Regions from separate parts of the Mesorhizobium sp. SEMIA396 genome, predicted to be linked through region 1. Evidence: predicted binding sites of a transcription regulator. Region 1 holds the regulator's gene; the other holds the start of a gene.
What was found. Region 1 encodes PhoB, which activates phosphate uptake and scavenging genes when phosphate is short. Its sites were predicted from a motif close to TGTCATNNANCTGTCAT; they were not measured.
Positions count from the first base shown of each region.

Region 2: pstS (phosphate ABC transporter substrate-binding protein PstS) is a predicted target of PhoB. The motif match lies at 2,711-2,727, and genes of this name have one in related genera.

Region 1 covers NZ_JANIFC010000008.1:45,291-51,249, reverse strand. The annotation lists gene pstA (phosphate ABC transporter permease PstA) at 1-1,151, shown strand, start outside; gene pstB (phosphate ABC transporter ATP-binding protein PstB) at 1,169-1,993, shown strand; gene phoU (phosphate signaling complex protein PhoU) at 2,020-2,727, shown strand; gene phoB (phosphate regulon transcriptional regulator PhoB) at 2,744-3,433, shown strand; gene NP503_RS19550 (ROK family protein) at 3,450-4,697, opposite strand; gene xylF (D-xylose ABC transporter substrate-binding protein) at 4,968-5,959, shown strand, end outside.
Region 2 covers NZ_JANIFC010000004.1:346,152-352,110, forward strand. The annotation lists gene NP503_RS13650 (Na/Pi cotransporter family protein) at 1-1,424, opposite strand, end outside; gene pstS (phosphate ABC transporter substrate-binding protein PstS) at 1,501-2,505, opposite strand; gene NP503_RS13660 (anhydro-N-acetylmuramic acid kinase) at 2,862-3,977, opposite strand; gene NP503_RS13665 (SDR family NAD(P)-dependent oxidoreductase) at 4,349-5,041, shown strand; gene NP503_RS13670 (ABC transporter substrate-binding protein) at 5,228-5,959, shown strand, end outside.

The sequences.
Region 1 (5,959 bases):
CGAAAGGCTACACCGCCTTCTGGCAGACGACGGTATCACTGCCGATCTCGTTCGACGAGAAGGTGATCGATCCTTCCGGCAAGCGTGCAACCGATCCGAGCGTTCTGATCAAGGCAAATTATCCCAAGCTCGCCGAAAACGCGCTTGTGGCCAAGCTCGGCATCTCTCCTGATGACAAGCCGATGATCCAGAAGCTCAAGGGCTTCCTGTCGGAAGGCGCCCGCGTCCAGTTGCGCGACATCGTTGCCGCCGATCCGTCCGTGATCGGCACGACACGCAACGTCAACATCCTCGCCGCCGCCAATCTCGACTCGGCTTTCAAGGGCCAGATCGACCTCAGTGTCGAGGAAGCGCGACGCAAGGTCTCGGACCAGCAGATCACCTGGATGAACAAGCTCAAGGCCGAGGGCGCGATGGCCGAGCACTTCAACAGCGGCCTGTTCACCTACGGCGCCTCCAGCCGCCCGGAAACCTCGGGCATGGGCGTGGCGATCATCGGCTCGTTTTATATGATGGTGATCGTGTTGCTCCTGGCGCTGCCGATCGGCGTCGCCGCCTCCATCTATCTGGAAGAGTTCGCCAAGAAGAACCGTTTCACCGACCTTATCGAGGTCAACATCAACAATCTGGCAGCGGTGCCGTCAATCGTCTTCGGCTTGCTCGGCCTCGCGGTGTTCATCAATTTCCTGGGCATGCCGCGCTCCGCCGCTTTCGTCGGCGGCCTGGTGCTGACACTGATGACGCTGCCGACGATCATCATCGCGACGCGCGCTGCACTTGCCGCGGTGCCGCCGTCGATCCGCTCGGCGGCTCTCGGTCTTGGCGCCTCCAAGATGCAGATGGTGTTCCAGCACATCCTGCCGCTTGCCGCACCCGGCATCCTCACCGGCACCATCATCGGTCTAGCGCGTGCGCTCGGTGAAACCGCGCCCCTGCTGCTAATCGGCATGGTCGCCTTCGTCGCCGATCCACCGACGACGCCTTTCGATCCGGCCACTGCGCTGCCGGTGCAGATCTATATGTGGGCGAACGAGGCCGAACGCGCCTTCGTCGAGCGCATGTCGGGCGCGATCATCATCCTGCTCGTCTTCCTCATGGCCATGAACATCACCGCGATCGTGCTTCGGCGTCGGTTCGAGCGGCGCTGGTAGAAAAAAGGCATTTTGGTATGAACATCATGACCGAACAGTCCCTTGAAAATGCAGTGGGCGATAAGATGAACGCCAAGTCGAACGAAGTGATCAAAATGCGTGGCGACAAGGTCGGCGTGTTCTATGGCGAGAAGCAGGCGCTGTTCGATGTCAATCTCGACGTCCGCCTGAATCAGGTGACGGCGCTGATCGGCCCCTCCGGCTGCGGCAAGTCGACCTTCCTGCGTTGCCTCAACCGCATGAACGACACCATCGATTCCGCGCGGGTAACCGGCAAGATAACGCTCGACGAAGAAGACATCTACGACAAGAACATCGATGTCGTCGAACTCAGGGCGCGCGTCGGCATGGTGTTTCAGAAACCCAATCCGTTCCCCAAGTCGATCTACGAGAACGTCGCCTATGGCCCGCGCATCCACGGATTGGCCAAGCGCAAGGCCGACATGGATCAGATCGTCGAGTCGAGCTTGAAGAAGGCGGCGATCTGGAACGAGGTGAAGGACCGTTTGCAGGAACCTGGCACGGGTCTTTCCGGTGGCCAGCAACAGCGTCTGTGCATTGCACGCGCCATCGCCGTGTCACCCGAGGTGATCCTGATGGACGAACCGTGTTCGGCGCTCGACCCGATCGCCACTGCTCGCGTCGAGGAACTGATCGACGAACTGCGCCAGAACTATACGATCGTCATCGTCACCCATTCGATGCAGCAGGCAGCGCGCGTGTCGCAGCGCACCGCGATGTTCCATCTAGGCTATCTGGTCGAGGAGGGCGCCACCGACAAGATGTTCACCACCCCCGACGACAAACGCACCCAGGACTACATCACCGGCCGGTTCGGCTGAGCTCAGGCATATGAGGGACGAAGATCATGGGTGAACATACCGTTGCATCTTTCGATGAGGATCTGGAGCAGATCAGCCAGCTGATCCGCGACATGGGCGATCTCGCCCGCTCGATGGTCAGTGGCTCGACCAAGGCTTTGCTCAATTCGGACAATGCGCTGGCGCAGCGCGTGGTTTCCGACGATGCGATCATGGATGCCCGCCAGCGCGAGCTGGACGATCGCGCCATCACGCTGATCGCCAAGCGCCAGCCAATGGCCAACGATCTGCGTGCGGTGGTCGGTTCGATCCGCATGGCCGGCGACCTCGAGCGCATCGGCGACCTTGCCAAGAACATCGCCAAGCGCGTCGGCACTGTCGGGCTGAGCGTCACGCCGCACGATCTTTCGCATTCGATCGACGCGATGGCGCAGCTGGTGCTGATCCAGGTGCAGGGGGTCGTCGACGAGTATGCCGCCGCTGACGCGGCAGCGCTTGCCACGCTCAGAAACAATGATGAACGCATCGACGTCAAATACACCTCGGTGTTCCGCGAGCTGCTGACCTACATGATGGAAGATCCCCGCAACATCACGGCGTGCACGCACCTGTTGTTTTGCGCCAAGAACCTCGAGCGGATCGGCGACCACGTGACCAACATCGCCGAAAATGCCTACTATGTTTTGACCGGCACGCAGCTGCCAGCCAATCGTCCGAAGCAGGACGAGACGGCAATGTCCGCGCCAGCGGCATAACAAGGGTGACCAGCCGATGATCGCACCACGCATCATGGTGGTGGAGGATGAGGAGCCGCTAGGCGTGCTGCTCCGCTACAATCTTGAATCCGAAGGTTACCAGGTCGAGGTGGTGACGCGCGGCGATGAGGCCGAAATCCGGCTGCAGGAGAACGTTCCCGATCTTCTGGTGCTCGACTGGATGGTGCCTGCGGTTTCGGGCATCGAACTCTGCCGGCGCCTGCGAATGCGTCCCGAGACCGAGCGGCTGCCGATCATCATGCTGACCGCGCGAGGCGAGGAAAGCGACCGCGTGCGCGGCCTGTCGACCGGCGCCGACGACTATCTGGTCAAGCCCTTCTCGACGCCGGAGTTCATGGCCAGGGTCAAGGCGCTGCTGCGCCGGGCCAAGCCGGAAGTGCTGTCCAGCGTGCTAAAGGTCGGCGATATCGTGCTCGATCGCGAGTCGCACCGTGTCTATCGCAAGAAGAGCGAGATCCGGCTTGGGCCGACGGAATTCCGCCTGCTCGAATTCATGATGCGCCATCCAGGCCGCGTGTTCTCGCGCAGCCAGCTGCTCGACAATGTCTGGGGCGAGACGATCTACATCGACGAGCGCACGGTCGACGTGCATGTCGGCCGGCTGCGCAAGGCGGTCAACAATGGCCGTATGCCTGATGTCATCCGCACGATCCGTGGGGCCGGATACGCCATCCGAGAGGACTGAACTCCCTCGTTTGAACTCACGCCACGTTCTTGCCGCCGAAACCGGATCTCGCCTGCACGCCCGGCGCAAAAATCTCCTGATCGACGAAGATCAGCGCCCGCATGGCGCAGCCTTCGCGGATCAGCGGCAGTTCGTTCGGCTCGGTGTCGAAGGAAATCGATTTGGAATGCTGGCCGCCGGCGGTCTGGGCAATCGCTTGCCGCAATGCCGGCTCGATCAGGTCGAAGGCGGCGGCGCTGACACCGACCATGGCGACCGGCGCCGGATCGATCAGCGCGAACAGGCTGCCGAGGCCGTAGCCGAGCGCTTCGCCGGCCTTGCGATAGGCTTCCCGTTCGGGTCCGTCACCTTCGCGGGCCGCGGCAGCCAGGGCGCGCATGTCGGCGTCGCTGACATCGGCGACGGGTTCTGCATCCTCGCCCATCTGCCTGGCGTTGCGCCAGATGGCGTAATTGCCCGCATAGGCTTCGACGCAGCCGCGCCGTCCGCAGCGACATAGCGCGCCGTTCGGCCGATGGATCATGTGGCCGAATTCGCCGCCCGAAGAATGGGTGCCGGTGAACAATTCGCCCTTCAGCACCAGTCCCATGCCGATGCCGTGCGACAAAAGGATAGCGATGAAATCGTCGCGGTAACGATCGGGGTCGCGCCAGCGCAGCGCCACCGCCATCATGTTGCAGTCGTTCTCCATTATGGCAGGGATGCCGAACTCGTCTTCGAATATGTCAGCGAAGGCGATGTCGGTGTGCGGCGTGATCGGCGACCACAGCATGGCGCGGGCACGGGTGTCGGTGATGCCCTGGATGGCCAGCGCGATGCGGGCGATGCTGCGCACGTCCAGGTCGGGATCTGCCAGGCGGCGCCGCACGATGGCCGTGCATTCCCCGATCAGCGACTCGCGCGACATCGTCAGCGTGTCCAGCCGGCGCTGTTCCTCGGATATCACCTGGCCGGCATAGTCGATGACGGCGACGGAGAGGAAGTTCAGCGACAGCACCACGGTCATTACCGCGGCCGCTTCCGGATTGAGACTGAGGCCGACCTGCGGCCGGCCGCGTTTGAGCGAGCCGGCCTCGCTCGGCTTGCTTTCGGTCAGGATGCCTTCGACGATCAGGTCGGATGAAATCGCCGAGATGGTCGAATGGCTGAGGCTTGTGGTCGCGGCGATCTCGGTTCGTGACGGCTGTCCGGCGCGGCGCACTGCCGCGATCACCATGGCGCGGTTGCGGCGGCGCAGATCGTCGTGGCGGATTCCGACCGACATGTTCTTTCATATCCTCCCGGTCGCCGCGGTTCCTCCTGCCCCTGGAACGCTGTCGGTGACGCCGGTAAATACTGGCAGAAGCTGCATGCCGTGTCATTTATTTATTCCGAGACTCGAAAAAAACTCGAAATGACATCAAAATCCATCAGAATCGATGTTGACAGCGTTCGGGCGTTGGCCCAGTATTTTTTCGAGGCTCGAAAAAATAGAGCCTCTGTGCCGGCCCTCGGGTCAGTTTGGTCGCGCCATACGCGGCGCAGGGAGGATAATATGAAAAGATTCACGGCCGCCATCCTGGCGGGTGCCGCCATGTCGCTGACGCTCGCGTCTGTCGCGCAGGCGAAGGACAAGGTTGTCGGCGTTTCGTGGTCCAACTTCCAGGAAGAACGCTGGAAGACCGACGAGGCCGCCATGAAGACGGCGATCGAGGCCGCCGGCGACAAGTACATCTCCGCCGATGCGCAGTCCAATCCCGGCAAGCAGCTTACCGATGTCGAAAGCCTGATCTCGCAGGGCGCTAATTCCCTGATCATCCTGGCGCAGGACGCTTCGGCCATCGGCCCGGCCGTGCAGAAGGCGCTGGACGAAGGCATTCCGGTCGTCGGCTATGACCGGCTGATCGAGAACAAGGACGTCTTCTATCTGACCTTCGACAACAAGGAAGTCGGCCGCATGCAGGCCCGCGAAGTGTTCAAGGTCAAGCCGGAAGGCAACTACGTCTTCATCAAGGGCTCCGGTGCCGATCCCAATGCCGACTTCCTGTTCTCGGGCTCGATGGAAGTGCTCAAGGAAGCCATCGACAGCGGCAAGATCAAGAATGTCGGCGAAGCCTACACGGATGGCTGGCTGCCCGCCAACGCCCAGAAGAACATGGAGCAGTTCCTGACCGCCAACGACAACAAGGTCGACGCGGTGGTCGCGGCCAATGACGGCACTGCCGGTGGCGTCGTCGCGGCGCTGACGGCTCAAGGCTTGGCCGGCACCGTGCCGGTCTCGGGTCAGGACGGCGACCACGCCGCGCTGAACCGCATCGCCCTCGGCACGCAAACCGTGTCGGTGTGGAAGGACGCGCGGGAGCTCGGCAAGAATGCCGCCGAGATCGCCTCGCAACTGGCCGACGGCAAGAAGACGAGCGACATCGCCGGCGCCAAGGACTTCACGACGCCGGGCGGCAACACCGTCAAGTCGCTGTTCCTGACCCCGGTTGCCATCACCAAGGACAATCTCAACGTCGTCATCGACGCCGGCTGGATCAAGAAGGA
Region 2 (5,959 bases), on a different contig from region 1:
AGCGACGTGTCGAGCTTGTTCAGCGCGACGTCGACGATGGCTTGCGCCGGGTTGCTGAACTTCTCGCGCCTGACGCGGCGCGCCACCTGATGCATCGATTCCGTCAGGGCGGCCGTGAAGTCGGCTTCCTCGATCAGGCTGGCGATCAGATCGAGCTGTTCGTAAGGCAGATCCTCCTTCATCAGCGCGGCGGTGTAGGCGCGGATATCGCGGCTGAGGATGTCGGTCGCCAGATAGTGCTCGCCCGGATCCGACGGCGCCTTCTTGGAAGAGCGTGCGATGTCGAGGAACATGGCGCCGGCCTCCAGATGGCGGGCCGTCTCTTGCTGCACGGCGGGAATGGCCTTGGCAAAATCGCTGGCCAGTTTGCGGTCGAGGAATTTCGGCGTCGAGAAATCCTCCGCGTCGTCGGCATCCGTGTGGCCGACACGCGATAGCACCCGCTCGAACACGCCGATGAACGGGAACAGCAGCACTGTGTTGAAGACGTTGAAGAAGGTCGAGTAGAGGCCGACCGCGACCGGCACCAGGGGGAAGGTCTCCTTGCCGTCGACAATCACCGGAACGGCCGGATCGCCGCCGAAGAACTGCATGGCCCATTCCAGCACCTGGATGGAGACGAAGAACAGAGGGATGGTGATGCACACCCCGATGATATTGAACGAGATGTGCGCATAGGCGGTCCGCTTGGCGTTCTTCGAAAGGTTGAGCGAAGCCATCCACGACGTGATCGTGGTGCCGAGATCGGCACCGAGCGAGAAGGCGACGGCGGTTGTCCAGTCGAGAATGCCCGCCGCGCCAAGGCCCATGACGATGCCGATCGTCGCCGAGGACGAGTGGATCATCGCGGTCACGCCGGCGGCGATGAACACGCATTTGAAAAGGTTGAGGTAGGAGTCGGCCGTCAGCGTCTGCAGCAGCGCCATGACTTCCGGCAGGTTGCGAAGCGGACGCAGGCCGCCGGTCATCAGGTTGAGGCCGTAGAAGATCAGAGCGAAACCCATGCAGGCGAGCGCTATGTTCTTCACCTTTTCGCTTTTGGCGAAGCAGTAGACCAGCGAGAACACGCCGGCCAGGATCAATCCGAGCGGACCGAGCGGCAGGGCGATGAGCCCGTTGCCGAGCGTGGTGCCGATGTTGGCGCCCATGATCACGCTGATCGCCGGCCGCAGGGCGATGACACCGGCATTGACCAGCCCGACGACCATGACGCTCATCGCCGTCGACGACTGGATGACGCCGGTGATCAGCGTTCCCGCCAGCACGCCTTTGACCGGCGTACCGGCTGCCTTGGCGAGAAAGTCGCGCATCCGGTTGACCGACAGCGCCTGGATGCCGTTTGCCATGAAATCCAGACCGAGCATGAAGATGCCCAAGCCGCCGATCACCGGCACGAGGATGTCCTTGAAGATATCTATGTCCATTTCAGGCAGTCCCCAACAAGTCGCCACGACGACGCGGTATGAAGTTCAGTTGCTGCGCAAGGCAGCTTCGTTCGGGTCAGTTTCCGACCGGCAATTGCCTTGCCCAATACTGTTCGATCTGGCCAATGAGCGCTTTCGGCAGCGGCACATAGCCGAGTGCGGTGGCGTCGCCGGCACCTTGCGCGAAGGCGAGCCGGAAAAGATCATGCACGCGGCGATAGCGATGTTCCGAACGCCCCGAGACCTGGACAACGGCGAACACCGCCGTGCTGATCGGGTACGCACCATCTCCGCTGCGATTGGTGAGGGAGGCGAAGAAGTCGGTCGTTTCCCCCCAGGCGACGGAGGTGGCCGCTGCTTGCACGCCCTGCGGGTCCGGTTTGACGAACTTGCCGGATTTGTTCTGGACCGCTGCGAAGGGAAGGCCGGCGCGAAGAACCTGGCCGTATTCGGCGTAGGCAATCGCCCCCTTGCTCGCAGCCACGGCACGAAGAAGCGCTTGCGTACCTTCCGCGCCTGTCCCGAGCGGCCAGTCGATCAGAGTGTCGGCTCCAAGCTTCGTCTTCCAGTCTTCGCTTGTCGATGACAGAAACTCGGTGAAGACATAGGTTGAGCCCGAACCGTCCTGCCGGTGGATGACGCCGATGGCGAGATCGGGAAGGGCTATGTCGGGATTGAGCACCCTTATCGCAGGATCGGACCAGGACTTTATCTTGCCCAGATAGATGTCGGCGATCACCGGGCCGGAGAGGCGCAGACCTTGCTCCGGCAGGCCATCGAGATTGGCGACCACCGCGATCCCGCCCATGACGATCGGAAATTGCTGCTGGCCGTTCCTGGCGAGATCATCAGCCGGCACGGGAACATCCGTGGCGGCGAAATCCAGTTCGGGCTGCGCAAGCCGCATCAGGCCGGCAAGGGATCCGACCGGTTCATAATCGACGGTCCAGTCCAGCGTGAAGAAGTCGCCGCCGTCGGCGCGTGCAGCCTTGTATGTCGTTGCCCACTTGCCGATGATCGGCGCGGCCAGTGTCGACCCCGCACCGCGAATGGGCTCAGCCCGCGCAGCGGATCCGATCATGGCCCCGATGATTGCAAGGGCGAGCGCAGCTGCCGCCCCCGAAATCGTCGGCCGTGCACCGCGCAATAAAGCTAAACCTGCTGACAACATAAATTGAATCCCAACTATACTGCCGCCGCTATGCAGGCGCGCATCAATGGCCATACGCCTGCGAAATGAGGCGTCAGCTGAAAACAAGATCGCTGTTGTCTTGTATTAATTCTTCTTAACGGTTGGATGACAGTGGGTCCCGGCGGAAAAGCTTTTCGACTATTCCGAAGACCTTTCGACTGCAAAACCTGAGCAAAAAGCCGCATCGCCTGAAAGTCGGCCGGGCGGGAAAGGTCATCCCATCCCGTTCCGGGATGGAAGAGGCTCTAACTGGCGAGTTTTCCGCCCCGCATCGGCCGCGGTGCGCCGGTCGTGCTCGGAAAACTGATTGGCAGGCCGCGCAGCACGCGCACCGCGAGGAAGGCAAAACACTCCGCCTCGACCGCATCGCCGCTCCAGCCGAGGCTCTCGGCCTGCACCACTTCGACGCCGGCACGGCTGGTCAGCATCGCCATCATGGTCGGGTTGTGGCGGCCGCCGCCGCTGACCACCAGTTTTTTAGGACGGCTTGGTAAGAGGTCGAGTGCCTTGCCGACGGCTCCAGCGGTGAAGGCGGTCAGCAGTGCCGCGCCATCCTCCGCATCCAGCCCGTCCGCCATGGCGGCGCCGAAGTCGAAACGGTCCAGCGATTTGGGATAGGGCTTGGTGAGATAGGGGTGCTGCAGCAGCTTGGCCAGCCGCGCCTCGTCCACCTTGCCCGCACCGCCGAGCGCGCCGTCGCGGTCCATCTCGCCGAGCCCCTTCGACTTGATGAAATCGTTCAGCGGCGCGTTGGCGGGGCCGGTGTCGAAGGCAACGACATTGTCGGCGCCATCCCACCAGGTGATGTTGGCGACGCCGCCGAGATTGAGTACGGCCACCTCGCCATTGGCGCCGGCGCCGCGCATCAACGCGGTGTGATAGACCGCGGCCAGCGGCGCGCCTTGCCCCCCGGCGCGCATGTCGGCCGAGCGGAAATCGTAAGCGACCTTGGTACCCAATATGGCATGCATCAGCTCACCATCGCCGAGTTGCCTTGTCTGGCCCAGCCGTCCAACCTGCGGCGCGCGATGCAGAACGGTCTGGCCGTGAAAACCGACGACGCCGATATCGGCCATCGTCATGCCATAGCCTTCGACCAATTCCTTGACGGCTGCTGACTGGGCACGCGTCAGGGCTTCCTCCGCGGTGCGGAAGATCGCCGGCTCCGGCCCGTCAAAGTTCCACGCCCGCGCCTCCGTCAGCGTCTCTTCCAGCAGGGAGCGGATCGACGGAGGATAGGGCATCAGCCGATAGGTGCCGAAATCCTCGATACGTTCGCCGTCGGTCTTGATCAGCGCGACGTCGATGTTGCCGTCCAGCACCGTGCCGGTCATCAGGCCGACGGCCCAGATTGGTTCCATAATCGTTTCCTTGTTGAGCATAATCTTTTCCGAAAACCGTTTCCCACTTTTCGGGACCACGCTCCAGTCCCATTGATGAGATCGCCGACAGCTTTACGAAACCTGACGATTCTACCGCCAAAATGTTGGTCTAATGAATCCGGGCGGCGGGCAAGGTCCAAGCCTTGTCCCTTTCGAAGTGGCGGTCTCGGTGCTGAAGGCCGAGCGGCTTTCGTAGCTCCACAGGCGATATTGGACCGCGCAACGTCGTTTCTGCAGCCCGTCTGGTTCAACAGCCAACGAGATGCCACCTCTTGCCTGTCAGCCCCGAAGGCGCGACCTTGTCTGGTCTGGCGAACGCTTCCGCCGAAATCCGCAAGGGAGAGAAAATCATGACCTCATCCAATGTGGCCGTTATTGCAGGCGCGGGCGCTGGTCTGAGCGCCTCGCTTGCGCGCCTTCTCACCCGGGAAGGCTTTCGCGTGGTTCTGGCCGCCCGTAACGTCGAGAAGCTCAGCGCTCTGATCGGCGAAACCGGTGCTCTGGCCGTTGAGACGGATGTCGCCGACGCTGCGTCCGTCGCCAGGCTGTTCGACACCGCCGACAAGGCCGGCACGCTGGCGCTCGTGGTGTTCAACGCCAGCGCACGCACACGCGGCCCGATCGCCGAGCTCGATGCGGAAGCGGTCAAACAGGCATTGCTGGTCGGCGCCTATGGCGGCTTCCTGGTCGGCCAGCAGGCGGCGCGCCGGCTGCTTGTCCGGGGATCCGGTTCGATCCTGTTCACCGGCGCCACTGCCAGTGTGAAGGGCTTTCCCGGCTCGGCCGGCTTTGCCATGCCGAAATTCGGCCTGCGCGGCCTGGCGCAGTCCATGGCCCGCGAACTCGCCCCGCAGAACATCCACGTCGCCCATTTCATTATCGACGGCCAGATCGCGCCGCCCGGACAGGCAGCCGATCCCGACCTACAGGACCGCCGCCTGTCGCCGGACGCTATCGCCGAGGCCTATCTCGCGGTCCATCGCCAGCATCGCAGCGCCTGGAGCTCGGAGCTTGAGTTACGGCCTTGGGTCGAGACGTTTTGACAATCCAGACGATCGCCCGGCGGGAAGCAACGCGATCCTTCCGCTTTTCCTAATATATTAGGCAATGCTGATATTTTGTGGCGCTAAGCTGCTTGTCCGATACATAAAAAGGCTCAGTGTAATATACACGTTTGTTTAACGCGGGTTGTGCATGTTGCAGCTTTCCCGGGTTAATTGAGAACGCGCATGTCGGTTACACGTCGTACACTGCTTGCGGCCGGGAGCGGCGGGTTGCTGATCTCGCAAGCCCGCGCAGCCAGCACTCCGGGACAGCAGGCGGAGAACGCCCCTCAACCTATCGCGAGCGGCGATGCATTGCGCATCGCAATGCCGGCCTTCGCTTCCAATCCGTTCTTTCCGGCCGACGGATCGGGGGACGATGGCATAGACATGGAGTTGGCCCACGGCATCGCCGCGGCGCTTGGCGTCGAGCCGGTATTCGACCGATCCGCCGCAACGTTCGACGATATCGTCAGTCAGGTCAGTTCCGGACAGGCCGACATGGCGATTGGCAAGCTCAGCCGGACGCTTCAGCGCGGCCGGTCGATCATCTATTCCCGCCCCTACGCCATGCTGCGGCAAGGGCTGATCGCCAACCGCCTCAACCTGGCGCGTATCGCGCAAGGCAAACCGGCCGAACAGATCGTCCGTGATTTCTCAGGCGATCTTGGCGTGATCGAGGGCTCTTCATTCGCCACCTATGCGGCCACGACCTTCCCGCATGCGCAAATCCACCGCCTGGCAAGCTGGGATCTGATCATCGATGCGATCCGAAACGGGACGATCGACATGGCCTATCGCGATGATTTCGAGATCAAGAAGCTGATGGTCGACGATCCGTCGATGACGGTTGTCGCGCGCTCGATCACGCTGACCGACAAGGTCGATACGATCGCAGTCGGCGTGCGGCCCGACAAT